3 regions of the Rhodococcus sp. SJ-3 genome follow, and region 3 is predicted to be linked to each of the others. Evidence: riboswitches for the same ligand, from Rfam matches in the RefSeq annotation. Region 3 holds a riboswitch; each other region holds the start of a gene.
The links. A riboswitch is a leader RNA that binds a small molecule or an ion and turns the genes downstream of it on or off. The one in region 3 is predicted to bind S-adenosylmethionine.

Region 1: it holds a riboswitch for S-adenosylmethionine, as region 3 does, so the genes downstream of both, metX (homoserine O-acetyltransferase MetX) here and ACTDXD_RS23100 (hypothetical protein) in region 3, are expected to answer to the same signal.
Region 2: it holds a riboswitch for S-adenosylmethionine, as region 3 does, so the genes downstream of both, ACTDXD_RS13555 (aminotransferase class V-fold PLP-dependent enzyme) here and ACTDXD_RS23100 (hypothetical protein) in region 3, are expected to answer to the same signal.

What each region holds. Positions count from the first base shown of each region.
Region 1 is NZ_CM123306.1:287,914-297,391, reverse strand. Features, by position in the region: gene ACTDXD_RS01440 (bifunctional methylenetetrahydrofolate dehydrogenase/methenyltetrahydrofolate cyclohydrolase) at 1-623, shown strand, start outside; gene ACTDXD_RS01435 (DUF3017 domain-containing protein) at 635-919, shown strand; gene metX (homoserine O-acetyltransferase MetX) at 943-2,070, opposite strand; SAM riboswitch class IV at 2,181-2,295, opposite strand; gene ACTDXD_RS01425 (NADP-dependent isocitrate dehydrogenase) at 2,572-3,795, shown strand; gene ACTDXD_RS01420 (exodeoxyribonuclease III) at 3,913-4,716, shown strand; gene trpS (tryptophan--tRNA ligase) at 4,762-5,811, shown strand; gene yhjD (inner membrane protein YhjD) at 5,829-6,875, shown strand; gene ACTDXD_RS01405 (NAD(P)-dependent alcohol dehydrogenase) at 6,990-8,030, shown strand; gene ACTDXD_RS01400 (succinate dehydrogenase iron-sulfur subunit) at 8,110-8,889, opposite strand; gene sdhA (succinate dehydrogenase flavoprotein subunit) at 8,889-9,478, opposite strand, start outside.
Region 2 is NZ_CM123306.1:2,928,332-2,937,809, reverse strand. Features, by position in the region: gene ACTDXD_RS13575 (crotonase/enoyl-CoA hydratase family protein) at 1-320, opposite strand, end outside; gene ACTDXD_RS13570 (YbaK/EbsC family protein) at 425-898, shown strand; gene ACTDXD_RS13565 (hypothetical protein) at 916-1,521, opposite strand; gene ACTDXD_RS13560 (putative leader peptide) at 1,579-1,671, opposite strand; gene ACTDXD_RS13555 (aminotransferase class V-fold PLP-dependent enzyme) at 1,722-3,032, opposite strand; SAM riboswitch class IV at 3,103-3,219, opposite strand; gene ACTDXD_RS13550 (Pls/PosA family non-ribosomal peptide synthetase) at 3,463-7,371, shown strand; gene ACTDXD_RS13545 (M1 family metallopeptidase) at 7,368-8,726, shown strand; gene ACTDXD_RS13540 (hypothetical protein) at 8,728-9,357, opposite strand; gene ACTDXD_RS13535 (MlaD family protein) at 9,398-9,478, opposite strand, start outside.
Region 3 is NZ_CM123306.1:4,944,967-4,954,444, forward strand. Features, by position in the region: gene ACTDXD_RS23080 (MSMEG_1061 family FMN-dependent PPOX-type flavoprotein) at 1-122, opposite strand, end outside; gene ACTDXD_RS23085 (winged helix DNA-binding domain-containing protein) at 171-1,355, shown strand; gene ACTDXD_RS23090 (uridine kinase) at 1,357-1,968, opposite strand; gene ACTDXD_RS23095 (formate/nitrite transporter family protein) at 2,054-2,917, opposite strand; SAM riboswitch class IV at 3,062-3,174, shown strand; gene ACTDXD_RS23100 (hypothetical protein) at 3,200-3,592, shown strand; gene ACTDXD_RS23105 (alpha/beta fold hydrolase) at 3,602-4,639, opposite strand; gene ACTDXD_RS23110 (TetR/AcrR family transcriptional regulator) at 4,704-5,297, shown strand; gene ACTDXD_RS23115 (VOC family protein) at 5,356-5,712, shown strand; gene idi (isopentenyl-diphosphate Delta-isomerase) at 5,779-6,336, opposite strand; gene ACTDXD_RS23125 (response regulator) at 6,435-7,115, opposite strand; gene ACTDXD_RS23130 (DUF4118 domain-containing protein) at 7,112-9,478, opposite strand, start outside.

The DNA.
Region 1 (9,478 bases), 1.2 Mb from region 3:
TCGAAGCGGCGATCGACGAACTCAACGCCGACCCCGCATGCACGGGGTACATTGTGCAGCTTCCGCTGCCCGGGCACCTCGACGAGAACGCCGCCCTCGAGCGGATCGACCCTGCCAAGGATGCGGACGGACTGCATCCGGTCAACCTCGGACGCCTGGTGCTCGGCAAGGAGGCGGCGTTGCCGTGCACCCCGCGGGGCATCGTCCACCTGCTGCGCCGCTACGAGGTGCCGATCAACGGCGCCCATGTGGTGGTCATCGGCCGCGGCGTGACCGTGGGCCGCCCGATCGGGCTCCTGCTGACCCGTCGCAGCGAGAACGCGACAGTGACGCTGTGCCACACCGGCACCAAGGACCTCGCCGCCGAGGTGAAGCGCGCCGACATCGTCGTTGCCGCAGCGGGTGTGCCCGGTCTGATCACCGCCGACATGGTCAAGCCCGGTGCAGCAGTGCTCGACGTGGGTGTCTCGCGCACAGCCGACGGCCTGCGCGGCGACGTCGCCGGCGACGTCCGCGACGTTGCCGGGTTCCTCTCGCCCAATCCCGGTGGTGTCGGACCCCTCACCCGCGCGTTTCTGCTGACGAACGTCGTCGAACGCGCCGAGCACGACGCCGGTCTCTGAGCAGTCAGCAGATGGACAGTTCGGTGCGTCTTACACGACTGAACCTGCCGCTGCTGGCGGTCACCGTGGTGATCGCCGCGGCGGTGGTCCTCGTGCTGGCCGATCGCTGGCGCCGAGGCGCTTTCGTGTTCGGTGGTGCGATGATCCTCGCGGGGATTCTCCGCTGGGCTCTCGACTCCGATCAGGTGGGAGTGCTCGCGGTGCGAAGCAAACGCTTCGACGTGGCAGCGATGCTCGCCATGGGTGGGGCGATCGTCGGACTGGCTGTCTCGATCGACCCCCTGGGCACAGGGTAGGGGGAACAGGCCGGCGAGCGCTGTTACGCGCTCGCCAGCTCCATCAGCTCGACGAGCAGCTTCGCGACCGCGTCGGCCTCGGTGAGGAAGCCGTCGTGTCCGTCGCGTGATTCGAGCACGCGCAGCCCGGCGCAATGGGGGAGACCGTCTGCGATCTCCTGCTGCAATCGAATCGGGTAGAGACGATCCGAATCGACGCCCGCGACGATCGTCGGTACCTGCGTGCTCGCCAATGCGGCCTCGACGCCACCGCGACCGCGGCCTACGTCGTGCCGGTTCATCGCGTCGCTCAGTACCACGTAGGTCCCGGGGTCGAACCGCTTGACGAGCTTCGCTGCCTGGTGGTCGAGGTAGCTCTGCACGGCGTAGCGTCCGTCACGCCACGGATCCTCGTCGTCTTGAGGGAGGTTGGCGAACCGCGAGTCGAGTTCTTCCTCGCTGCGATACGAGAGATGGGCCATGCGCCGCGCGATACCCAGCCCGGCCTCGGGCCGGCGGCCGGTCTCGTAGTAGTCGCCGCCCTGCCAGTCCGGATCCGCCATGATGGCAGCGATCTGGGTGCTCTGGACACCGATCTGATCGGCGGTTGCGCGGGAGCCGACCGCGAGGACCAGTGCCGCCCGCACCCGGCTCGGGTGGGAGACGACCCATTCGAGCGAACGCATGCCGCCCATCGATCCACCCGTCACCGCGGCCAATGTCTCGATGCCGAGGGCGTCGAGAAGGGCAGCTTCCGCGGTGATCTGATCGCGGATGGTGATCCGCGGGAAACGGGAGCCCCACGGTTTGCCGTCGGGCGCGGTGCTGCCCGGGCCGGTGGTGCCCTGGCATCCGCCGAGGACGTTCGTGGCCACCACGCACCACCGGTCGGTGTCGATCGGCGCGCCGGGGCCGACCATGCCGGACCACCAGCCTGGCGACGGGTGATCCGGTCCGGCCGGTCCGGTGATGTGTGAGTCCCCGGTCAGCGCGTGCTCGACGAGCACGACGTTGTCGCGGGTGGGTGACAGCGCGCCCCACCGCTGCAGAGCGACGGTGACATCGGGAAGGATGGCACCGCTTTCGAGGGTGATGCTGCCGATGTCGATGGTGTCGAGCTTTCCGTCTTCTGCGGGAAGCTCGATCCGTCGACGGTTGGTACCTGTTGTCAAGATGCGACCGCCTCGAGGCCAGTGGTGATGGTCAATGTGTCCTGCTTGCCATGTCGGGGCACTGGGACGAGAGCCGGTATCGACAGTCCATCAGCATTTCGAACCTCCCAAGAGCCGGCTTGTCGTCTGCGGTGCGCCGACGACCGTGTCCTCACCCGGAGCACCCCACCCTGGCCGGAGGGTTGCCGACCAGCAAGCCGGGGCTTCGCGCTGGCACTCATGACCTCGTCGGCAGTCTAACGGCTGGATCCTAGGGCTCGACACGCGGCTCTCGACCTTCCCTCCGCCTGCGCCCGAGCAGCAAGAAAGTTACCGGTCAGTAGCGCTTGGGGGCCGCAGCCGGGGTTGTGCGTGCATCGAATAGCAGTACGCTTGTTCTGTTTGGCTCAGTACCCGACGCGTGCGGAGCCATGCTCAGACGCCTGAGCTGAAGGCGGTCGCATTCCGGAAGTGCGGCCGCTCGGGGACTCGACTGCCGTCCAAGGAGGACACGAACCGCGTATGTCCAAGATCAAGGTTGAGGGTAAGGTCGTCGAACTCGACGGCGACGAGATGACGCGCATCATCTGGCAGTTCATCAAAGACAAGCTCATTCATCCCTATCTGGATGTGGATCTCGAGTACTACGACCTCGGCATCGAGAACCGTGATGCGACCGACGACCAGGTCACCATCGATTCCGCGAACGCCATCAAGAAGCACGGCGTCGGTGTCAAGTGCGCGACCATCACCCCGGACGAGGCGCGGGTCGAGGAGTTCGGCCTGAAGAAGATGTGGCGGTCACCCAACGGCACTATTCGTAACATCCTCGGCGGCACCATCTTCCGTGCACCCATCATCATCTCCAACGTGCCCAGGTTGGTTCCGGGTTGGACGAAGCCGGTCATCGTCGGCCGTCACGCATTCGGCGACCAGTACCGTGCCACAGACTTCAAGGTCCCCGGCGCAGGCACCGTCACCATCACCTACACGCCGGACGACGGTTCCGAACCGATCGAGCACGAGGTGTGCAGGATCCCCGAGGACGGCGGCGTCGTCATGGGTATGTACAACTACAAGAAATCCATCCAGGACTTCGCACGCGCCTCGCTGTCCTACGGTCTGCAGCGCAACTACCCGGTATACCTGTCCACCAAGAACACGATCCTCAAGGCCTACGACGGCATGTTCAAGGACGAGTTCCAGCGGATCTACGAGGACGAGTTCAAGGCGGAGTTCGACGCTGCCGGACTGACCTACGAGCACCGCCTGATCGACGACATGGTGGCGTCGTCCCTCAAGTGGGAAGGCGGCTACGTCTGGGCCTGCAAGAACTACGACGGTGACGTCCAGTCCGACACTGTTGCGCAGGGCTACGGCTCGCTCGGACTCATGACTTCCGTGTTGATGACTCCGGACGGCAGGACCGTCGAAGCGGAGGCCGCACACGGCACCGTCACCCGGCACTACCGGCAACATCAGCAGGGCAAGCCGACATCGACCAATCCCATTGCGTCGATCTTCGCGTGGACACGCGGTCTCGAGCACCGCGGCAAACTCGACAGCACATTCGAGGTGATCGAGTTCGCGCAGGCACTCGAGGACGTCGTCATCAAGACCGTCGAGGCAGGCAGCATGACCAAAGACCTTGCACTGCTCGTCGGTCCCGAACAATCGTGGCTGACCACCGAGGAGTTCCTCGGCACGCTCGACGAGAACCTGCAGAAGGCCCGCGCCTCGCAGTAGCGTTGCCGCGTCGAGAACCGACGCGTCGACGAGCAGTACGCGCGACGAGACGGGCCGCCCCATCGGGGACATCCCGTGCTTTCCGCTCTGTCTGTGGAGTCGGATACGGTGTGCGGCGTGTCCCTCACCATCACCACCGTGAATGTCAACGGCGTGCGCGCTGCGGCAGGAAAGGGCCTGCTGGCCTGGCTCGAAACCTCCGCTGCCGACATCGTCTGCCTCCAGGAAGTACGCGCGACCGAGAAGCAGTTCCACGCCGCGATCGCGCCCGCCCTGGACGCCGGTTGGCATGTCACGGGATCAGAGGCGTCCGCGAAGGGACGCGCGGGGGTTGCGATCCTCTCGCGCACGCCGGCGGACGCCGTCCGCGTGGGTTTCGACGTCGACGAGTACGTCGACTCGGGCCGCTACATCGAGGCGGATTTCGGGGCCGTGACGGTCGGCAGCCTCTACCTGCCCACTGGGGAAGCCGGAACCCCGAAGCAGGACGACAAAGAACGCTTCATGAAGGGTTTTTCCGCGTATCTGGGAGAGCGCGCCTCCGACGTCGTTTCGGCCGGTCGGGACATGGTGGTGTGCGGCGACTGGAACATCGCCCACACCGAGCGCGACATCAAGAACTGGAAGGGCAACGTCAAGAAATCGGGCTTCCTGCCCGAAGAACGCGACTGGGTGGGCGATCTGCTCGCCACCGGCCGATGGCACGACGTCGTGCGTGACGTCCACGGCGACGTCGCAGGCCCCTACTCCTGGTGGTCCTACCGCGGTAAGGCCTTCGACACCGACGCCGGCTGGCGCATCGACTACCACCTCGTGACGCCCGCGCTGGCGGAGCGGGTCGTCGACGCCCGGGTCGAACGCGCCGCGACGTATGCGGAACGCTGGTCCGATCATGCGCCGGTGACCGTCCGATTCCACTGACACCTCCTGCGGCGGCCGGATCCGGTGCGTGAAAGTATCGAGGCCATGTCGACGCCAGATCAGAACACCACAGCGCAGGACTCCCGGCCGGCCGCCAGGCCCCGGGTGCTCTCGGGCATCCAGCCCACCTCGGATTCGTTCCACCTCGGGAACTTTCTGGGGGCGTTGCAGCAGTGGGTTCCGGCGCAGGACGAGAACGACGCCTTCTACTTCATCCCCGACCTGCACGCCATCACGGTGCCGCAGAAACCGAAGGAGCTGCGGCAGCGGGTCCTCGTTGCCGCAGCGCAGCTGCTTGCGATCGGGATCGATCCGGAGCGCTCAGTGCTGTTCGTGCAGAGCCAGGTTCCCGAGCATGCCGAGTTGTCCTGGGTGCTCAACTGCCTCACCGGTTTCGGTGAAGCGAGCCGCATGACGCAGTTCAAGGACAAGTCGGCCAAGCAGGGGTCCGATCATGCGAGCGTCGGCCTGTTCACCTATCCGGTGCTCATGGCCGCGGACATCCTTCTCTACCGCGCCCACAAGGTCCCCGTCGGTGAGGACCAGCGCCAGCACCTCGAGCTCACCCGCGACCTCGCGCAGCGTTTCAACAAGCGGTTCGGAAAGACCTTCGTCGTTCCGGAGCCTCAGATCGTCAAGGGCACAGCCAAGATCTACGACCTGCAGGACCCGACGTCGAAGATGAGCAAGTCGGCGGCCACCGATGCCGGCCTGATCAATCTGCTCGACGACCCGAAGATCTCGGCGAAGAAGATCAAGTCGGCGGTGACCGACAACGACCGTGAGATCCGATTCGACCCGGAGAACAAGCCGGGCGTGAGCAACCTGCTCACCATCCAATCAGCACTGTCGGGCCGCTCGGTCGACGAACTCGTCGCCGGGTACGACGGCAAGGGCTACGGCGATCTGAAGGGGGACACCGCCGAGGTCCTCACCGAGTTCGTGACTCCGCTGCGCGCGAAGGTGGATGAGTACCTCGCAGACGAAGCGGAACTGCTCCGAATCCTGTCGAACGGAGCGGAGCGGGCACGCGAGGTCGCTTCCCGGACGCTGACGCAGGTCTATGACAAGGTGGGATTCCTACCCCGGAATTGACCCGTAAGGAGACCCAGATGGTCGGTGAGCCGGACGGCGACAAGAAGCCGAGTTTTCTCGAGCGTCAGCGTGCGGCCCGACCGTGGCTCGACCATCTGGTGCGGTCCGGTGTGCGGTATCAGGAGAACAAGGGCGACTATTACGCTGCGGGCCTGACCTACTTCACGGTTCTTGCGATCGTTCCGGTCATCATGGTCGGGTTCTCGATAGCCGGTTTCGTCCTTGCCGGTCGGCCCGAGATGCTCGAGCAGATAAGCGCGGCGATCACCGAGAACATTCCCGGTGAACTCGGTGGCACCGTCCAGGGAATCATCGATTCCGCGATCGATTCCCGCGGCGCGGTGGGGGTCATCGGTCTGATCACCGCGTCGTACGCCGGCCTGGGCTGGATGGCGAACCTGCGGGATGCCCTCACCGCGATGTGGGACCATCCGCGCGAGAAGGGGAACTTTCTCGTCGTCAAGCTCAAGGACGGCGGTGCGTTGATCAGCCTGGGTTTGGCGATGGTCGTGTCGTTGGGATTGTCCGCGGTCAGCAGCGGGCCGGTGATGCGGTGGATCGTGGAACTGCTGAACATCGAGAACATCGTCGGTGTGGGTGTGCTTCTGCGTATCGTCGCTCTTCTCATTGCGGTCACTGCCACGAGTGCGGTGTTCACGTGGGTCATCGCCCGGCTGCCCCGTGAGCCGGTCACCTTCCGCAGCGCGATCCTCGGCGGTGTGATCGCGGGAATCGGCTTCGAAATCCTCAAACAGGCCGGCTCGATCTACCTCGAGAGTGTTCTCCAGGGCCCCGCAGGTGTCGCGTTCGGTCCGATACTCGGCATCCTGGTTTTCGGAAACATCACTGCGCGACTGGTGTTGTTCTGCACCGCATTCGCCGCGTCGACGAAGGCGAACTTGGCACTCGCGTATGTCCCGGCGCCGGATTCCGCGATCATCACCCCGCGTGTACAGGTCAACGAGGGGACAGGGGTGCGCGGCGGGATCGCGCTGGTGGGGGCCGGTGTCCTCGGTGGCGCACTGCTCGGATCGCGGGTCCGGAACCGGCGTTCGCGCGGTTAGGCGCCGGATTCAGGTCTGCGGCCCCGACTGCCTACGCACCGCTTCGATGAACAGGGCCGGTCGATTCGGTGAGATCACCTGCCACCGCTGCCGATCGGCCGTACCGTCGAAACCATGAAAGCCGTCCAGTACACCGAGATCGGTGCGGAACCGGTCGTCGTAGAGATTCCCACGCCTTCCCCTGGTCCCGGCGAGGTTTTGCTGAAGGTCACCGCTGCGGGCCTGTGCCACTCCGACATCTTCGTAATGGATCTCCCCACCGATGCCTACGGATACGGGCTGCCGCTGACCCTCGGCCACGAGGGAGCCGGTACCGTCGCCGAACTGGGTGCAGGCGTCGGCAACCTCGCGGTCGGCGATGCGGTCGCCGTGTACGGGCCGTGGGGGTGCGGTGACTGCCATGCGTGTGCCCGCGGCCGCGAGAACTACTGCGCCCGTGCTTCGGACCTCGGGATCACCCCGCCGGGGCTCGGTTTCCCCGGATCCATGGCCGAATACATGATCGTCGATTCGACCCGGCACCTCGTGCCCATCGGTGATCTCGACCCGGTCACCGCGGCGCCGCTGACCGACGCGGGTCTGACCCCATATCACGCGATCAACCGGGTGCTGCCGCTCCTCGGACCCGGGTCCACCGCGGTGGTGGTCGGTGTCGGCGGACTCGGTCACGTCGGTATCCAGATCCTGCGGGCGATCAGCGCGGCCCGGGTCGTCGCGGTCGATCTCGACGACGACCGGCTCGCACTGGCCCGCACCGTCGGCGCCGATGCCGCGATCCGATCCGATGCGGGAGCGGCCGCTGCGATCCGCGACCTCACCGGTGGGCAGGGTGCGACCGCGGTGTTCGATTTCGTCGGAGCCCAGGCGACGATCGACATGGCCCAGCAGGTCGTGGCGATCGACGGTCACATCTCGATCGTCGGAATCCACTCCGGCGCCCACGCGAAGGTCGGTTTCTTCCTCGTTCCGTTCGGTGCCTCCGTCGTGACCCCGTACTGGGGGTCACGTACTGAACTGATGGAGGTGATCGCCCTCGCGCGAGCCGGCAGGCTCGACATCCACACCGAGACTTTCACCCTCGACGAAGGTCCAGAGGCGTACCGGAGGTTGCGTGAGGGCACCATCCTCGGCCGAGGCGTAGTCGTTCCCGGCTGAGAGGACATGGTTTCAGATACAGCGAAGGCCCGCACACGAGTGTGCGGGCCTTCGTCGGGGCTGCAGTGGTGGTCTGCTGTCAGCGTGCAAACATCAGCGCGCGCTTGACTTCCTGGATCGCCTTCGTCACCTGGATGCCGCGAGGGCATGCGTCAGTGCAGTTGAAGGTGGTGCGGCAGCGCCACACGCCTTCCTTGTCGTTGAGGATGTCCAGCCGCTCGGCGGCACCTTCGTCACGCGAGTCGAAGATGAACCGGTGAGCGTTGACGATGGCAGCGGGACCGAAGTAGCTGCCGTCGCTCCAGTACACCGGGCACGAGGTGGTGCAGCAAGCGCACAGGATGCACTTGGTGGTGTCGTCGAAACGTGCGCGGTCGTGCTGTGACTGGATGCGCTCGCGGGTCGGCTCGTTGCCGGTCGCGATGAGGAACGGCTTGACGGCACGGAACGCGTCGAAGAACGGTTCCATGTCGACGATGAGATCCTTCTCGACGGGCAGGCCGCGGATGGGCTCGATCGTGATGGTGACCGGCTTGCCGTCCTTGGGCAGCATGTCCTTCATGAGGATCTTGCAGGCCAGGCGGTTGACGCCGTTGATCCGCATCGCGTCGGACCCGCACACACCGTGTGCACAGCTGCGCCGGAACGTGAGGGTGCCGTCGAGGTAGCCCTTCACGTACAGCAGCAGGTTGAGCATGCGGTCGGTGGGAAGCGCGGGAACCTGGAAGGAGTCCCAGTGCTGGCCCTTGCCGTCCTCCGGGTTGAACCGGGCGATCTTGAGCGTGATCATGGTCGCGCCCTCGGGCACGGGAGGCAGCTCGGACGCGGAGACGCTGTCGTTCTTCTCGATAGTTGTCATCAGTACTTACGCTCCATGGGCTCGTACCGGGTCTGGACCACCGGCTTGTAGTCCAGGCGGATGTCGGAGATCAGGTCCTCGCCCACCTTGTAAGCCATGGTGTGCTTCATGTAGGTCGCGTCGTCCCGGTCGGGGTAGTCCTCGCGGGCGTGACCGCCGCGCGATTCCTTGCGGTTGAGGGCACCGACGACGGTCACCTCGGCCATTTCGAGCAGGAAGCCGAGCTCGAGGGCCTCGAGCAGGTCGCTGTTGTAGCGCTTGCCCTTGTCGTGGACGGTGATCTCCTTGTAGCGCTTCTTCAGCTCATGGACATCATTGAGCGCCTGTGTCAGCGTCTCCTCGGTGCGGAACACCGATGCGTTGTTGTCCATCGACTGCTGGAGGTCGCGGCGGATATCGGCGACGCGCTCACTGCCACCCTGGTGCAGGATGAGGTCGAGCCAGTCGTCGACGTACTTCGTGGGGTTCTCAGGCAGATCCACGTGCTCGGAGCTGTTCGCGTATTCGGCGGCAGCGATTCCGGCGCGACGACCGAACACGTTGATATCGAGCAGCGAGTTGGTGCCGAGACGGTTGGCGCCGTGCACCG
Region 2 (9,478 bases), 2.0 Mb from region 3:
GCCGTGATGGCGCCCTGCATGCGCTTGACCATGGCGTGGAAATCGGTGCGGGGCTTCGCCTGCGCTTTGTCGGCCAGCACCGGCCCGAGCTCACCGGCCATGCCAGGAAGGTCGAGACCGTACGAGAAGTGCTTGCCGGAGCCGGTGAGCACGACGGCGCGAACCTCGGGGTCGGTGTCGAGTTGCGCGAAGATCTGCGGTAGTTCCGACCAGAAGTCCGGCCCCATCGCGTTGCCTTTGCCCGGGCCGATGAGCGTGACCTGGGCGACGTGTTCGGTGCGCTCTACGGTGAACGCCTTCCAACTGGATGAATCAGTCATTACTCGAGAGTAATATTTGAGCGTGTAAACCGCATCGAGCTTCCGATCACGTCGATCCTTCTGGATCCGGTCACAGCAGTCACCGGTTTTCATAGGGTGGCATCATGCCCAGGCCTCTGCACCCGAATGCTGCCCGTGTCGCCGACACCCTCATCGCCCGAGGACATCACGGCCTGATCACCACGCAGTCGACGCCGGTGCGCACCGCCGAACAGGCAGCAGCCGCAGTGCGGGTCGACGTCGGAGCCATCGTCGAGTCCCTCGTACTCCTTCTCGACGAGGAGCCGATACTGGTTCTCGTCTCGGGCGCGCACCGGGTCTCACTCGAGCGGGCCGGCGCCAGGCTGGCCGGCACCCTCACTCCCGCACCCGACGACTTGATCGCCGAGGTCACCGGGCAACAACCGGGCGGTGTGGCACCGCTGGGGCACCCCACCAATCTGCCGACCTACGTCGACTGCGCTTTGGCGGGATACCCCGAACTGTGGGCATCGGGAGGGAGCCTGGACACCCTCTTCCGCACCTCGTACACCGAACTCCTGCGGATCACTGCGGGCGTCGACCTCGAGGTCGACTGATCACAACGTGCAGGAGGTCAGGATGCGAGGGCCACACGACCGTCCGGACGATCAGTGGCGCGACCTCTGCCTGCGGCGAACCTGCGCCCCAACTCCGCCGACGACGGTGAGATCTCGATGAGTCCGCGAGACTCTAGCCACGGCAGGGTTCCATCGACGATGTTGTCGACCGTGATGCCACCGGCCACCGGGATCAGGGTGACGCCGTCGGCGACCTTCACGGCATGAATATCGGCGATCAGGCCGGCCAGCCCGGTCGGAGTACCGACGTAGGACAGGCCCGCTGCTCCCCCGCCTGCCCGGCGCCACGCATCCTGAGCACGGCGACGAGCCACGCGCGCTTCGAGGTCGACGATCACTTCGAGGTCGACCAGCACCGTGAGGGCGTCGGGGTCGCGGCCTTCCGCCGAGGCATCGGCTCGTGCCCGATCGCGCAGCTTGCGCGCTTCCCGCAGATCTGCGGCGCGCACCCGCACGACGGTGCGCGGAGCAGCACTGAGGTCGAGCGGCCCACCGCCGTCGCGATCGACGGTGAGATCCGCCCACACATCTGGCCCTGAACCATCTACGAATTCGACTGCGACACGCAGGGACTCGGCTGAAGAAATACTACTGTAGGACATGAGAATTCCTCTCGATATGCCGAACTCGGCATCGAAAAAGCGGGAACGGGAACCTCGTCAGTCCGAACAGATGCAGGAGGCCGTGCGGCACAGGTCGACGTGGCGGCGGCACCACTGGGCCGCTGCCTGCGCCGAACTCCACACTGCCATGAGAAAACCCTACTGATCTCGCCGGGAATTGTCGATCGCTGCGGCGATCATCAGACGCACTCCGCCGCACCGTCGCCCGACTGCGTAAGGCCGATCCGGGTCTCCGGCGACGGGCTCCAGGCCCCCTCGACCTTGGCATACGACCACTGCGGCCCGCTCGCCACCAGCTGCCGAAGCGCCGCGAGCAGACGATCGACGTCCGCCGAGGAACTACCCAATCCCAGCGAGGCGCGCACCGCACCACCGGGAAGGCCGACGCGGGCGAGCAACGGGTGGGCGCAGAAACGCCCGTCACGAACACCGATGCCGTGTTCGGCCGAGAGGTACGCGGCTATCTCGCCGGGCTCGAAACCATCGATACCGAAGGTCACGATCCCGACGCAGTCTGCCGAATCATCCCACAGCCTAAGGATTTCCACGCCGTAGATGTCGTGCAGGCCATCGACAAGCTGCGCGCACAACAGCTCCTCGTGACGCGCAGCTGCCTCGGCGTCGTGCGACGCGAGAGTGTCGCACGCGGCAGCGATCGCCGCGACCCCCAGCACGTTCGGGGACCCGGCTTCGTGCCGGGCAGGGGCGCACGCCCATTCGGTGCGGTCGAGGGCGACCTCACGTACTGCTCCGCCCCCGGCGAGGTACGGCTCCGCGACATCGAGCCAGTCGCGACGTCCGACGAGCACCCCGGCACCGAACGGCGCGTACAGCTTGTGGCCCGAGAACGCGAGATAGTCGACGCCGAGCTCGGCGAGGTCGACGCGGCGATGCGGAACCAGCTGGGCACCGTCGACGAAGATCCGTGCGCCGCACGCGTGGGCGAGTTCGGCGAGTTCGGCAATCGGCAGCACCTCGCCGGTCACATTGGACGCTCCCGTGATGGCAAGCAGTGCCGTCGGCGCACGCTCGAGCTCGACGGCGATCCGCCACACGGTTTCCGAAACCGAATCCGCAGCTTCGACCACACGAGTGTTCTTCCACGGCAACAAGTTCGCATGATGCTCGATGTCGAGTACCACCACGTCGCCGGGGACTGCACCGGCGAGCAGGTTGATCGAATCCGTGGTGTTTCGGGTGAAGACCACGACCTGGTCCTCGTCGGCACCGACGAACCGGGAAACCGACTCACGCGACTCCTCGTAGCTCGTGGTGCTGATGCGCGAGGCATAGCCCGCACCACGGTGCACGCTGGCGTAGAACGGCAACAGCTCGGAAATCCGGTCCGTCACACTCTCCAGAGCCGGTGCGCTCGCCGCATAGTCGAAGTTCGCGTAGCTGCAGGTTCCGCCCTGCACCAGAGGAACCTGCACGTCACAGCCCGACACGCGAGCAAAGGGAGCGATACAGGTGGAAGTAGCAACAGTCATGACGAATTTCCCTCATCGATCAGGGACCCGTCGGTGATCGCCACGACGATGGTGAATCGTTCGCCGGCGGAGTCCGCGCTTGCTGCGTCCGGGTTCGGTACGTCAGCCAGGTCGTCACCCGGAGCACCCCACCGCGGCGGAGGGTTGCCGACCAGCGAGCCGGGGCTTGACGCTGGTACTCATGACCTGCCGAAGACAATGACACCGGGCACACTGCGTGTCAAGTCGGCATCCCGTCGAGGCCCTCCGCACGGTCTCCGGCCGAAAGAGAATTTCTCCTTCTGACCTGCGGAGGAACCACCATCGTGCTTTGCTCTGAGGCGTGACACCGCACACCCCCACCCGCTCGCTGCGCGTACCGAACGTTCATCTGTTGTCCACCTTCACGTGAAATAACCCGGATCGCCCACCCGAGTAGAAGGACAGCGGATTGTCTGCTCAACCCCCGCCCGCAGCCGACGACACGTCGCTCGTACCGGAAGTCTTCCTGCGCGGATCACACGCACCCGCGCCGCGCACACTCGTCGACGTACTTCGCGCCAGCGCCGAATCGCACCCCCACGCTCCTGCAATCGACGACGGCACCACGATGCTCGAGTACGCCGAACTGCTCGACCAGGTCAGCGCAGGAGCACGTGGACTCGCGGAGGCCGGTGTGGGCGCCGGCGATCGCGTCGGGGTGCGCATGTCGTCCGGATCCAAAGACCTCTACATCACCATTCTGTCCGTTCTCGCCGCAGGCGCCGCCTACGTCCCGGTAGACGCCGACGACCCCGATGAGCGTGCCGAGCTGGTCTTCTCCGAAGCAAAGGTGACCGCGATCGTCACCGATGCGGGGATCGGTCCCGGCACCGCTCCTCCTGCCGACGAACCGGACGTACGCGAACCGGCCCTCGACGACGACGCGTGGATCATCTTCACCTCGGGTTCCACCGGCACCCCGAAGGGTGTCGCCGTCACACACCGCAACGCCGCCGCCTTCGTCGACGCCGAAGCGAACCTGTTCTGCCGGGAAGAACCTCTCGGCCCAAGCGACCGGGTCCTCGCAGGTCTGTCCGTCGCATTCGACGCATCATGCGAGGAGATGTGGCTGGCCTGGCGGCACGGCGCGTGCCTCGTTCCTGCGCCGCGTTCGCTCGTGCGCTCCGGAATGGACCTCGGCCCGTGGCTGGTCTCTCGCAACATCAACGTCGTCTCCACGGTCCCGACCCTTGCGGCGATGTGGCCCGGCGAGGCACTCGAAGCAGTGCGCCTGCTCATCTTCGGCGGGGAAGCATGCCCGCCCGACCTCGCCGAGCGTCTCGCCGTGCCCGGCCGTGAAGTGTGGAACACCTACGGCCCCACCGAAGCGACGGTGGTCGCGTGCGCCGCCATCATGGACGGCACCGGACCGATCCGGATCGGTCTGCCACTCGACGGCTGGGATCTTGCGGTCGTAGACACCGAGGGCAATCCCGTCGCCGAAGGACAGTCCGGCGAGCTCGTGATCGGCGGTGTCGGGCTCGCCCGCTACCTGGACCCGGCGAAAGACGCCGAGAAGTACGCGCCCATGCCCACCCTCGGCTGGGATCGCGCCTATCGCAGCGGCGACCTCGTCGTACTCGACAGTGCGGGACTCCTTTTCCAGGGACGCGCCGACGACCAGGTCAAGATCGGCGGACGCCGCATCGAGCTCGGCGAGGTCGACAATGCCCTGCAGAACCTGCCCGGTGTCGCCGGTGGTGCGTGCGCGGTCCGCAAGACCTCGGCCGGAAGCTCGATTCTCGTCGGCTACATCGCCTCGACCGATCCCGACTTCGACGTTGCCTCCGCCCACGACCTGCTGTCCGAACAGCTTCCAGCAGCACTCGTACCGCGTCTCGCGCTCGTCGACGAGCTTCCCACTCGTACGTCCGGGAAGGTCGATCGTAATGCCCTGCCGTGGCCGCTGCCCGGCGCCGACGCCGACTCGGTCGAAGCGCTCGGACTACCTCCGACCGCCGAATGGGTCGCGGAACTGTGGTCGTCACTGCTCGGCGCCCGCATCGAAGGACTCGACGACGACTTCTTCGAACTCGGCGGAGGTTCTCTGTCCGCCGCGCAACTCGTCACCGCACTGCGTGAGCGCTATCCCGACATGACGGTCGCCGAACTCTACGACCGGCCTCGGCTCGGGTCCCTCGCCGGCTATCTCGACGAACTCGCCCCGACGGAGACCACGGGTCCGCGCGAAGTCACCCCGGTGTCGCGAGGGGCGCAGTTCCTCCAACTCGCTGCGACGGTACCCCTCACGACGTTGACCGGCCTCCAATGGATCACGTGGCTGGCGATTCTGAACAACATCATCGCAATGGCCACCGATGTTCCGTGGACCGTGACGTTGTCGTGGTGGTGGATCGCAGCAGGCGTCGTCGTGTTCCTTTCACCGCTCGGCCGGATGAGCACGGCGGTCCTGGGCGCGCGGCTACTTCTGCGCGGGCTGAAGCCAGGCAGTTATCCCCGCGGCGGCGCGGTACACCTGCGGCTGTGGACCGCGCAGCGGTTGTCGGAGGCGTCCGGCGCGACCAATCTGTCCGGTGCGCCGTGGATGCGCCAGTACGCGCGGGCGCTGGGCGCGAAGATCGGCCAGGGCGTCGACCTGCACACCCTTCCGCCGGTCACCGGCATGCTCGTGCTCGGCGACGGCTGCTCGATCGAACCCGAGGTGGATCTGTCGGGGTATTGGGTCGATGGCGACCTCGTCCACATCGGAAGCATCAGGATCGGAGCCGGTGCCTCGATCGGCGCACGCTCGTTTCTCGCCCCGGGTTCACGCGTGGGCAAGAACGCCGAGGTTGCCGCAGGATCGGCCGTATTCGGCCGCGTCAAGGCTGCGCAGCACTGGGCCGGTTCACCCGCGCAGAAAACCGGAAAAGCCGAACCGCAATGGCCTTCCGAGGATCCGCCCCGCGGCGCGCGCTGGGTCCCCATATTCGGTGTCACGTCCATCCTTCTCGCAGGACTTCCGATCATGTCGATCGGCGCGGGTGTCGCACTGCTCGTCTGGTGGGTCAAGGACACCGTGAGTGTGTCCGAGGCCGTCGTCCGTTCCCTTGCGATGCTCCCGGCAGGCGGAATTCTCACCATGGCCGTGTTCGCGGTGCTGACCTTGATCACCGTGCGGTTGCTGTCGATCGGAATGGCCGAAGGCTGGCATCCGGTCCGAAGCCGCGTCGGGTGGCAGGTCTGGGCAACCGAACGCCTGATGGATTCCTCGCGTACCTTCCTGTTCCCGCTGTACGCGTCGATGCTCACTCCGATCTGGCTGCGGCTGCTCGGCGCCGACATCGGCAAGGATGTCGAGGCCTCCACTGTCCTCATGGTCCCGAAGTTCACGAAGGTCGCGGACGGCGCCTTCCTTGCCGACGACACCATGGTCGCCTCGTACGAACTCGGCGGCGGCTGGCTGTACATTTCGCGCGCCAAGGTCGGCAAGCGGGCGTTCCTCGGAAACTCGGGCATGGCCGCACCAGGTCGTCGCGTGCCGAAGCACGGCCTCGTCGCGGTCCTGTCGGCCGCACCGGAGAAGGCGAAGTCGGGATCGTCATGGCTCGGCAGTCCCCCCGTGCGGTTGCGCCGTGCCTCCGGCGAGTCCGATTCGAGTCGCACATTCGAGCCGCCCCTGAAACTGAAGATCGCGCGCGGAGTCGTCGAGACCTTCCGCCTCGTTCCGATGATGGTCACGTTCGGAATCGGCCTGATGGTGCTGTTCTCGCTGAACTCCATTGCCGTCCATCGCGGTTACGCGACCGCGGCACTGGTCAGTGGACTCGTGCTGATGGCCGCCGGTGCGCTGGCGTGCATCATCACCATCGCAGCGAAGTGGCTCGTCGTCGGGCGCATCGGGCAGGAGGAACACCCGCTGTGGAGTTCCTTCGTATGGCGCAACGAGGTATCCGATACCTTCGTCGAGATGGTCGCCGCGCCGTGGTTCGGTCAACAGACACCCGGCACCGCCGTGATGAACTTGTGGTTACGCGGTCTCGGCGCGAAGATCGGTCGTGGTGTGTGGTGTGAAAGTTACTGGCTGCCGGAGGCCGACCTCGTCACGCTGGGACCCGGCGCGACCGTGGAGAGGGGGTGCGTGGTTCAGACCCACCTGTTCCATGATCGGATCATGTCCATGGACACCGTGACCCTCGACGCCGGCGCCACGCTCGGCCCGCAATGTGTCGCGCTCCCCGCATCGGGAATCGGCGCAGGTACCACTGTGGGGCCTGCGTCCCTCGTCATGCGCGGCGACGTGGTTCCCCCCTCCACCCGCTGGCAGGGCAATCCGATTGCGCCGTGGTCCCGGCCCGGTGATTGGTCGCCGCGATGAAGCCGCTCAAAGCAGCGAAACCGGTAGCACCTACCGGGCCCGATCGCCCGCTCGACCCGTATCTCCCCCAGAGCGGGAACCGAGGGTATCTCGTGTCGCGGTACGAGCTGGACCTGACGTACAAGGTGAGCGCCAATCGGCTCGAAGGGCGTGCCACGATCATCGCCACCACGACCGACGTCCGGGCGAAGTACACACTCGACCTCGCGCAGACCATGCGCGTGACCAAAGTGGCGCTCAATGGGCGACGCCCGTCGAAATTCACCCACCGCAACGACAAACTGACGGTCACACCCTCGCAAACCGTCCCGGTCGGGGCCGTTCTCACGTTCTCCATCCAGTACGCCGGTACCCCCGCCCCTCGGCACACCATGTGGGGTGACGTCGGTTGGGAAGAACTCGACGAGGGTGCACTGGTCGCCAGCCAGCCGAACGGTGCACCGACATGGTTTCCGTGCGACGACCATCCCGGTTCGAAGGCCACCTACCGAGTCTCGATCACTGCGGACGCACCGTTCCAGGTCATTTCCAACGGGACGTTGCTCCGCAAGACGACGAAGGCCAGTCGCACCACATGGGTGTACGAGCAACCCGAACCGATGTCGACCTATCTCGCGAGCGTGCAGATCGGGAATTACGAGGTCCGCAAGGTTGCGTCGTCGCCCGTCCCGCAGTTCGCGGTGCATCCGCCGAGGCTGCGCGCCAAGTTCGACAGGGACTTCGGACGTCAGCCGCAGATGATCGAAGTGTTCACGCGACTGTTCGGACCGTACCCGTTCGCGCATTACACCGCGCTCGTCACCGACGACGACCTCGAGATCCCGATCGAATCGCAGGGAATGTCGGTCTTCGGTGCGAACTTCTGCAGTGGCAACCGCGACGAGGAACGACTGGTGGCGCACGAGTTGGCGCACCAGTGGTTCGGAAACAGCCTAACCTTGAAACGATGGAAGGACATCTGGCTGCACGAGGGCTTCGCGTGTTATGCGGAGTGGTTGTGGTCGGAGAACTCCGGGGGATCATCGGCGCACGAACACGCGCGGATGGCGCACGCCAGGCTTGCCCGCCTGCCGCAGGACATCCTTCTGGGCGACCCCGGGCCCAAGGACATGTTCGACGACCGGATCTACAAGCGCGGTGCCCTCACATTACACGCGTTGCGACTACGTCTCGGCGACGAAAGTTTCTTCACCCTTGTTCGTATGTGGACGACCGAGTATCGGCACTCCAACGTCACCACCGACCAGTTGACCGATCTGGCAACGAGATTCACCGATGTATCGCTGCGGCCACTGTGGGATGCGTGGCTCGGGGCCACCGCACTGCCACCTCTGCCGAACGGTCGGCTTTCCTAGATCAGGGAAGGTCCACCTGCGAGGCCAGCCAGCGGCCGTCCACGAGCTCGAGCGTCATGAGGACACGACTGCGATCGAGACGCGGTTCCGGGACGACCGAGTTCGTGACCGTCTGATCGATGAACAGCAACACCTCGACGCGATCGGTCGTTGCCGACTTCACGCCGGCTTCGACCACCGTGCCTTCTGCCTGCGCGTTGTTGTCGACGAGGAGCTGGCGCAGTTCGCCGCTCGACTGCGCGTACATCTCCTTGAACTCGCCGGTGGCGCCGTTCAACACTGCATCGAAGTTGCTGTCGAGTTCACCGGGGCTGACCGAAGTCAGCGTCACCGCGTACTCCTGCGCCGTCGACAGCGCCTCGGCAGCAGCCGCATTGACGGATCTGACCTCGTGTGCCTTCCACGCGAAGAATGTCGCGCAGGCCACCGACGCCACGGTGATCACCACGAGCACGGCGGTACGGACCCGACGCATGCGTCGACCCGAATCGACTTCCGGTCCGGTGCTGTCGTGGCCGTCCTCCTCGACGGATTCCTCGGTGGCGGATTTCTCGGTGGCGTCCTGATTCACCGGATCGACGGTGTCCGCCGCGAGTTCGTCTGCTGCCAGGGTGGAACCGGTCTTGCTCATGTGCGTACTCCTTCCAGAGAGGTGTGTACCAAATCGTCGGTCATCTCGGGTAGATGTATTCGTCAGGCGGGCCACCATATGTCAGTGGAACCGACAGCGGCCCAATCGGAGTCGGGTCGGC
Region 3 (9,478 bases):
GCGGCAAGCCAATCCACGTCGTACGGGTGCAACCTCGCACGTACCTTGTGTGCCGCGCGGAAGGTCGGCTCGCCGAAAAGTTCGGTCAACTCGGCGGAATCGCGAATCTCGGTCCAGGTCACGACGGGACAGTAACAACGCATGTCGGTACCCGCATCTAGAGTGAGCGCATGATGCTTCGGACTGTCGACGTCGGTGAACGCAGAGCGCGCCTCGCGGCTCGCCACCGCATTGCCCCGGCGTATCGTGCGGCCGACGCAGTCGAAGCCGCCAGGAGCATGGTGTGCCTGCACGGCACCGATCCTGCGACCGTGTACCTCTCCACGTGGTCGAGAGTCACCGACTTCTCCGCGGCGGAACTCGATGCCGCGCTCTACAGAGATCGGACGCTGGTCAAGCACCTCGCGATGCGTCGTACCGTCTTTGTGTTTCCGCGTGCCGCGCTCGCGGCGGCACAGGCCGGGGCAAGTAATCGGGTTGCAGCCGCTCAGCGCCGCAGCGTGATCAAAGACGCCGAACGGGCCGGCCTGCACCGGGACGGCGCACAGTGGCTCGACGACGCCACCGCCGGGGTTCTCGCCGCCTTGGCAGGTGGACGCGAGGCCACCGCGTCCGAATTACGTTCCGAACTACCTGTTCTCGACGCATCGATCGACTACGGCGTCGGGAAGTCGTGGGGCGGGAAGGTTTCCTTCGCCCCACGAGTCATGACGGTGCTCTCGGCCTCGGGCCAGGTGCTCCGGGCCTCCAACAACGGGTCGTGGCGAATCTCGCGTCCGAACTGGGTGCGGACTGCCTCGTGGTTGGGGGAGGAGATCGAACCGCGAAGTGAATCCGAGGGACTTCGAGACCTTGTGGCGATGTGGCTGGGCGCGTTCGGGCCGGGCACCGAAGCCGACATCAAATGGTGGCTCGGCTCGACGATCAAAGCGGTCCGAGCTGCGCTGACCGAACTCGCGGCTGTGGAAGTCGACCTCGACGGGCGTGTCGGCTATCTCCTCCCGGACGACGTCGACCCCGCGCCCTCTGCTGAGCCGTGGGGCGCCCTGCTGCCGTCTCTCGATCCCACCACGATGGGTTGGTTCGAGCGAGAGTGGTACCTCGGCCCGTACAAGCAGCAACTCTTCGACACCAGTGGAAACGCAGGGCCGACGGCGTGGTGGGACGGCCGGGTTGTCGGCACGTGGTGGCAATCCGACGACGGCGCCGTCCGGCTCCATATGCTCGAGGACGCAGGGAAGGAAGCATCGGCCTTTCTCACCGCCGAAGCTGCTCGGCTCGAGGAATGGCTGGAGGGTGTGCGGGTGCTGCCGCGATTCCCCTCGCCATTGGCCAAGGCCCTGGCTGCCGGATAGTTCAGGAATCCCGCAGCGCGGGCCGATCCGGATGTTCGAAGCGCACCACGATGTCGGCCGCGGAAGAGACCTCGGCCTCGTGTGCGAGTAGCGGGGAGATCGTCCAATGGTCGGCGGCGGGAGTTCCCCGTTCGAGCGCACCCCGGGACATTTTCAGGTCGACGGTCACATCGAACGGGATGCCTCGGCCGAGGAGCATCGGTCCTGCTACGACAAGCACGTGATCGTCTGCGGCGCCGACCCGGTGTGCTCGCGCCGACCGGTCGGTGGCCTCGTCCCACAACCGCGGCAGAAAGCGATGCCCGCTCTTCAGGGACGAGACCACCTCGCGGTCCAGCGCGTCGTAGTCGTACCAGCCCGACCGATAACTCTCTTCATCGGCGTGCCCGTGTTCGAGACGGAGCGAGGCAGGTCGGACGAAATCGTGCAGTGACACGGCGTGCGCGGGACGCCCCGCGGCGCGCAGGGCCTCGACAACCCGGCTCGCCAGATCCATCGGTTCTGCGGCGTCGGCGGCCGAAATTGCCATGGCGACCGGGCCCGGTAGTGCGTATGCACGTTCGGCGAGTAGTTCGGTGAGTACAGCAGGTGAGATCGGTGTGAACGACGCCATCCGATCAGGGTATCGCCGGCGTGACCCGACATCCCTCTGCCGCGATAGGGCCTGTGCGTCGGGAGAATCGAAGCCACGGATCGCATCACACGGGTTCGGGAGTCCTGGCCGACGCTGCGGCGCGGTCCGAGGCAGGCGCCCCGATCGCGCGCTTGGGTTGCGTCCGCACGTGGGTGATGTAGAGAGCGAGACCCACGAACACGACACCGCCGACAAGGTTGCCCAGAACCGTCGGGACCTCGTTCCAGATCAGATAGTCACCGAGGGTGAAGTCACCGCCGAGAAGCAGGCCGGACGGGAACAGGAACATGTTGACGACCGAGTGCTCGAAACCCATGTAGAAGAACAGCATGACGGGCATCCACATCACGAGAACCTTGCCCGGCACACTCTTGGACATCATCGCTGCGACAACGCCGGTGGAGACCATCCAGTTGCACAGCATGCCGCGGAAGAACAGGGTTGCCATGCCCGCCGCGCCATGCTCTGCATACCCGAGAGTGCGCGCTTCACCGATCTCACCGAGACGTTCGCCGACCGCGTCCGGCGGGATCGAATAGCCGTAGGTGAGGATGAAGGTGATCAGCACGGCCACGGTGAAGGCGCCGAGGAAGTTTCCGACGAAGACCAGAGCCCAGTTGCGGAGCATCGACCCGATCGTCACCCCCGGGCGTCTGTCGAGGTATGCGATGGGGACCATCGTGAACACCCCGGTGAGAAGATCGAAACCCAGTAGGTACAGCAGACAGAATCCGACCGGGAAGAGAATGGCTCCGAGGAGGGCGTTGCCGGTCTGCACGGTGACGGTAATTGCAAATGCTGCCCCGAGTGTGAGGATCGCACCGGCCATATACGCCCTGATCAGGGTGTCGCGGGTAGACATGAGGACCTTGCTCTGGCCGGCGTCGACCATCGCGCGGGCCAGCTCGGCGGGTGGAACGTAGGACACGGCAACCTCCTGATGCGAACAGTGCCGACCAGTGTCGGCGGGGTCGGTCACCGTGGCGTTTCGGAGCAGTAAGGATGCGTTGCGTTCTTCTCCGCAGGCGGTGGCTCGGGTTGTGAGGTCGCTCCATCATGTATATTGGCGGTGCTTCACGAGATGCCGTCGCCAAGCTCCGACTTGACGGCACGCCAACCCCACGCTCGCGGGTGGCTCGGATGACGAAGCGGCTCGCGGCCGACCGGCCCGGGCACGAGCGCCCCGCCCGGGGCCGACCCGGAGGAAATCATGACCGACCATATTCGCGGTACCGATCACGTAGGTGCTCACGAGTGCGCTTCGTTCGGCGACGGGCACCACGTACACTTCATCCGCGCCCGTAAGGCTTTCGACGATTCCGATCTCAGTGTCGGCGCGCTGGTGCGCGTCCTGGACGAGACGCGCGTCGAATTATCTTGGGATGGAATACGACTCGTATTCCGTCACCATGACACCGCTGCGATCGCCGACGCGGTCCACGCTTGTGGGGAGATCGGGACCTGGGTTCCGCAGTGGCGAGTGCTGATCCTGCCGGGCCCTGATCCGTATGTGCCTGCGACCTTCACCCTTGCCGCACCTGATCACTGGACGGACTGCGTACGAGGGCGCGTTCCGACGCTGACCTATGTGCCCGGCCGGTGACCCGTCGGATCAGTTCTGTTCGGCCTCGTGCCAGAATTCTGGAAGCTCTACTGCCAGAGCCTCCTTCGCTTGCATCGGTAGCGAATGGGTGGTGTTCGGGAAGATATCGACGAGTGCGCGCGGGAGTGTTCGTGCCCGCTGCACTGCAGTGTCGCCTCCGGCGAGCGAATCGCGTTCGGCGATAGCGACATAGGTGGGCATGGCGAGGGCCTCCATCTCGTCATCACTCAGGGGAGAAGGAATCGGCAGGACCGCCGAGAAGTGCTCCGAACCCGCGGCGATCATCTTCGCCATGTCGTCGTTCGAGTCGAACTCGGCCCCGCCTACCTTTCCGAGCGCGGTCGTGCGCCAGGACTCGGGCAGGAACGGGAGAGACGACACCATGGTCCACGCCATCATGCGGGCCGAGGGACGCGCGAAGGTGAAAACCGGTTCGAGGAGTGTCAGCGACCGGACCCTCTCCGGGAAATGCTGCGCGTATGTCGCTGCGATTGCTCCACCGAACGAATGACCGACGATGTGCACGGTGTCGGTTGCGAGTGCGTCGAGTGCGTCGGTGATCCAGATGGCCTGGTCGCCGAAGGAGGTGAGCGGAACATTCTGTACCGACAAACCGGCATCACCGAGTGCGTCGAAAGCAACAACCCGTCGGTGAGGTAGGAAGTCGTCAAGGTTCTCGGCCCACATCGGAACACCCGACGACCGGCCCGGCACCAGGACGACCGGAACGGTGTCCGCGGTGTCCGGGGAGCTCCACTCATAAGCGCGAACTGTGCCGAAGCGGGTCGCGAGGTCGTGGGTCGATGTGGGTGAGGGGAGTGAGGACATCGCTTGCTCGTACGCCGCGACGTAGCTCTGGCGTCCTTCTGCGTCGCGGAAATGACCCACGCCGGGTGCTCCGAAGAAGAACTGCTGCACGCTCACAGCACCCAGCGCTGTGAGCGCGGCGAGGACGACCAGCCCGCTGCGACGAAGCCATCGGTAACGCGGACGAGCTGGTGGTGGATGCTCGGTCCGGGAATCTGTGCGTGCGGCGTACTCACTCATATGCAACCCCTGATCGTCGAGTATCAGTACCTTTTGCAGTATAGGCATATTGTAAAATGCGGTCATGCCGAAAGTTGTCGACCATGCCGAGCGTCGCAAAGAGATTGTGTGGGCCCTGTGGGCGGTGATCCACGAGCGGGGAATCGACGGGGTCACGTTGCATGCGGTGGCTGAGGAGGCCGGCGTCTCGATCGGCAGGATCCAGCACTACTTCGAATCGAAACAGCATCTGATCCGGGCCGGAGCGCAGGAAATGGTCACCGGTGCCGAACAGGTTTATCGCGAACACGGATGCCCCGGTGATCCGAGATCGGCCCTCGCGGCATTGCTCACCCAGCCTGTTCCGACGAATGCACCCGCACGCGTCGGTGTCTCGGTCTGGTATGCCTACCTTGCGAAAGCGACGAACGATCCGTGGATCAGATCCTTTCTTGCCGACGCATCGGGTGGAACCGTCAGCGAGGCCGGGCGTCTACTCCGTCTTGTCGGGTTCTCCGAGGCCCGGGCGCACAACGAAGCCGTGAGGTTGGTTGCGGTCAGTACCGGTGCGACACAATCCGTGCTGATTGCGGGGATGGACGCGGACGCTGCGGTCGATCTCGTCCTTCGGGAGATCGACCGCAGCATCGACATCGGTCCGGAGGGAAGCCGCGAGTGAACTGGCCGATCACGCGTCGCCACTGCACCGTGTCGGTGGGCAGGTTCACCATGGTTCCATGGTCAACACTCATCACACATTCGACTACATCGAACTCGCCGCTACAGATCTCGGCGCCTCACGCGCATTCTACGAGGCTGCTTTCGGGTGGAAATTCAACGACTATGGTCCGAAGTACGCCGGTATCCGCGCCGCAGAAGGTGACGGGGAGGTCGGCGGGCTCACGACCCTGCGCGCACCGGGTACAGCCGGACCGCTGGTCCTGCTGTACTCGAGCGACCTCGATGCCTCGGTCGGTGCGGTCGAACATGCCGGGGGCACAATTTCGTCGGGGCCGTACGATTTCCCCGGAGGGCGCCGGTTCACCTTCCTCGATCCGAGTGGAAACGAACTGGGTGTGTGGTCCGAAGCGTGAACCCCTTCGACGAGCGCGCTTGTCATGGGCACCGCCGGTCGAGTACGACCGTCGGGCAGGCGAGGTTCAGATCGCGGCGTCGACCCATCGCGCCACGCCGGTCCGAGCGAGTTGCGGAATCTGCTCGGCCGACCACGGGCTGATCAGCCACGGAAGGGTTGAGGCGGTTTGCATATCGGCCCATGACACCCACGACCAGTCCATCACCTCGGACGGGTCGGGCTCGAGGCGGGATGCTGCGCGGGCGCAGAACACCGGACAGACTTCGTTCTCGACGGTCCCGTCGGCTGCCGTCGCGCGATAGCGGAAACGCGGCAACATGCATGTGAGGTCGTCGACCGCGAGGCCCAGCTCCTGCTCGAGACGGCGGTGTATCGCGTCCTCGAGGGATTCGTCGGGTCCGGGATGACCACAGCACGCATTCGTCCACACGCCGGGCCATGTGATCTTGTCCAGTGCGCGTCGAGTCGTGAGGACCCGGCCCTCGTCATCGAACACGTAGCAGGAGAATGCCAGGTGAAGCGGAGTGTCCGTGTGATGGACGGTGGCTTTCGGAGCTGTTCCGATGGGTCGCTCGTCCTCGTCGAGCAGAACCACGAGTTCGTCGTGGGCACGCGCTGTCATCTGGAGATCTCCGTTAGGTGCTCAGGGGTATCGGGCGACGTCTGACATTCGCCGGATCGAGCCTACCTGCGCGGCTCGAGCCGGCGATTCCGCATCGATCACATTTCGAAGCGATACCCACGTCCGGGCTCTGTGAGCAGGTGACGGGGATGCGCTGGATCGAGTTCGAGCTTGCGACGAAGCTGGGTGAGATAGACGCGCAGATAATGACTCTGGGTCGTGTAGGCCGGGCCCCACAACTCTGTGAGCAGTTCGCGTTGCCCGACGAGCTTGCCGCGGTTGCGGACGAGCATCTCGAGCATGCCCCATTCGGTCGGTGTCAGGTGCACGTCGACGCCCTCGCGTGTGACCTTCTTGGATTCGAGATCGACGGTGAAGTTCGCGGCCACCACCAATGGATCCGGAAGCCCGGAGATCGCGGTGGCGCGTCGGACGGCCGCGCGGATCCGGGCCAGAAACTCCTCCATTCCGAACGGTTTGGTGACGTAGTCGTCGGCACCGGTGTCGAGCGCAGCGACCTTGTCGGCGGCATCGTTGCGGGCAGAGAGCACGATCACCGGGGTGGTGCACCAGCCACGGAGTCCGGCGAGCACCTCGATCCCGTCGATGTCGGGCAGGCCGAGGTCGAGGACGATCACGTCCGGGTGGTGCTGCGCGACGGCACGCAGGGCCGTGGTGCCGTCGGCAGCGGTGACGACGTCGTACCCACGGGCTTTGAGGTTGATCCGCAGGGCGCGCAGGATCTGCGGCTCGTCGTCGACGACCAGGATACGAGTCATGGCTTCATCTTCGCCGGTGCAGTGGGGAGGTCGATGACCATGGTGGTGCCGCCGCCCGGAGTGTCGGTCGGGGTGAGGGTTCCGCCCATGACCTCGATGAACCCTCGTGCCACAGTGAGTCCGAGACCTGCACCCCCGGTCGTGCGCTGATCGCCGGCCCGAGGAAAAACGGTGAACGCGTCACCGCGCTCGTCGCGTCGCAGCCCGGGGCCGCGGTCGACGACGGTGACGATGTTGTGGTCGTCGGCGATGGTCGCGCCGATGAGGACCGGACTGCCCGGCGCGTACCGCAGCGCGTTGTCGATGAGGTTCGCCAAAGCCCGCTCGAGCAATGTCTCGTCGGCGCAGACGGTTGTGTCGTCGACGTCGACCTCGATGCGTTCTCGGAGGGCGAGCACGTTGTCGTGGCCACCGTTCGCGAGAGTGAGCACGGCACGTTCGACCACGTCGTCGAGATACACCAGATCCAGTGCCGGAGCGACGACCCCGGACGCGAGGCGCGACGAGTCGAGCAGATTCGTCACCAGGCGGGTGAGTTGATCGGTGGATTCCTCGATCGTCGCGAGTAATTCGGACGTGTCTTCCTTCGAAAACTCGATGTCGGTGCTGCGCAGACTCGATACGGATGCCTTGACCGCCGCGAGCGGCGTGCGCAGATCGTGACTGACCGCAGACAGCAGCAGCCGTCGTAGCCGGTCGGTTTCGGCGAGCGCCGAGGCGTGGGACGCTTCGGCTGCAAGCTCACCTTGCCGGACCAACCCGGCGATCTGTCCGGTGACAGTGGTCAGGATCCGTCGGTCGCGTGGACGCAAACGACGCCCGGACAGCAAGAGCATGTACCGCCCCTCGTCGATCTCGCACACGGTGTCGGCGTCGTCGCGCGAGGTCGGTATCTCGACGCCGGCGCTGTCGAGCACAACGTGGGTGTCGCCCTCGACTCGCAGGACGGCCACACCCTTCTGACCGTAGGTCTCCCGCACCTTGGCAAGCAGTGTGTGCACGTCTGCACCGCGCAGGACGGCCCCGGCGAACAGCGCGAGCAGTTCGGCTTCCTGCGACACGAAACGAGCTTCCCGCGCACGCTCGGCGGCGGCGTCGACGAGTGCCGCCACGGCCACGGCCACGATGAGCAGCACGACGGTGGTGACGAAATTCTCCGGCGCGGCGATCGTGAGGCTGTGGTGGGGTTCGGTGAAGAAGTAGTTCAGCAGTAGGCCGGACAGCAGCGCCGCCACGATGGCCGGACCGATGCCGCCGAAGAGGGCGACGGTCAGCACGACGACGAAGAACAATGCCTCTTGGCCTGCGACACCCACGACGCGATCGACCAGCATCATCAGTGCGGTGGCAGCGAGGGGGATCACGACTGCGGCGAGCCACGCCTGGAGCCGTCGTTCGTGACGCCCCAGCACGGCGACCTTCGGTGTGCCCACGGCATGTTCGTGAGTGACCGTGTGCACATCGATCTTGCCGGAGTCGCGGACCACGGCTGCTCCGATACCCTCGTCCAGGATGCGGGCCCAGCGTGAACGCCGTGACGTCCCGATCACGAGTTGAGTGGCGTTCACCTCTCTCGCGAACGCGAGCAACGTCGAGGGTACGTCGTCGCCGACGACCTGGTGCATCCCCGCACCCAGGCTTGCGGCGAGCTTCCGGACCGTGCTCATCCGGCGTTCCGAGACACGGGTGAGACCATCCCCGCGGACGATATTGACGACGACCAGTTCGGCGCTGGCCTTGGCCGCGATCCGGCTCGCACGACGGATCAGAGTGGCGGACTCGGGGCCGCCTGTGACGGCGACGATCACGCGTTCGCGTGTTTCCCACGTGTCGGTGATGGCGTGCTCGCCGCGATATTTTGCGAGCGCCACATCGACCTGATCGGCAAGCCACAGTAACGCGATCTCGCGCAACGCCGTCAGGTTCCCCTCACGGAAATAGCTGCGCAGCGCAGCGTCGATCCTGTCCTGCGAGTAGACGTTGCCATGCGCGAGCCGCCGCTGCAGCGCTTGCGGAGTGATGTCGACGAGCTCGACCTGCTCGGCTCGGCGCACCACCGTGTCCGGGACGGTTTCGCGTTGCGCGACGCCGGTGATCTGCTCGACGACGTCGTTGAGCGATTCGAGATGCTGGATGTTGACGGTGGACAGGACATCGATGCCTGCGTCGAGCAGTTCCTCGACGTCCTGCCAGCGCTTCTCGTTTCTGCTGCCCGGCACGTTCGTATGGGCGAGTTCGTCGACCAACGCCACCGCGGGCCTGCGTGCGAGCACGGTGTCGAGGTCGAGTTCGTCGAGTTCGACTCCCCGATACTTCCACCGCCGAGGCGGAACTGTTTCGAGACCTGTGACCTGCTCGGCGGT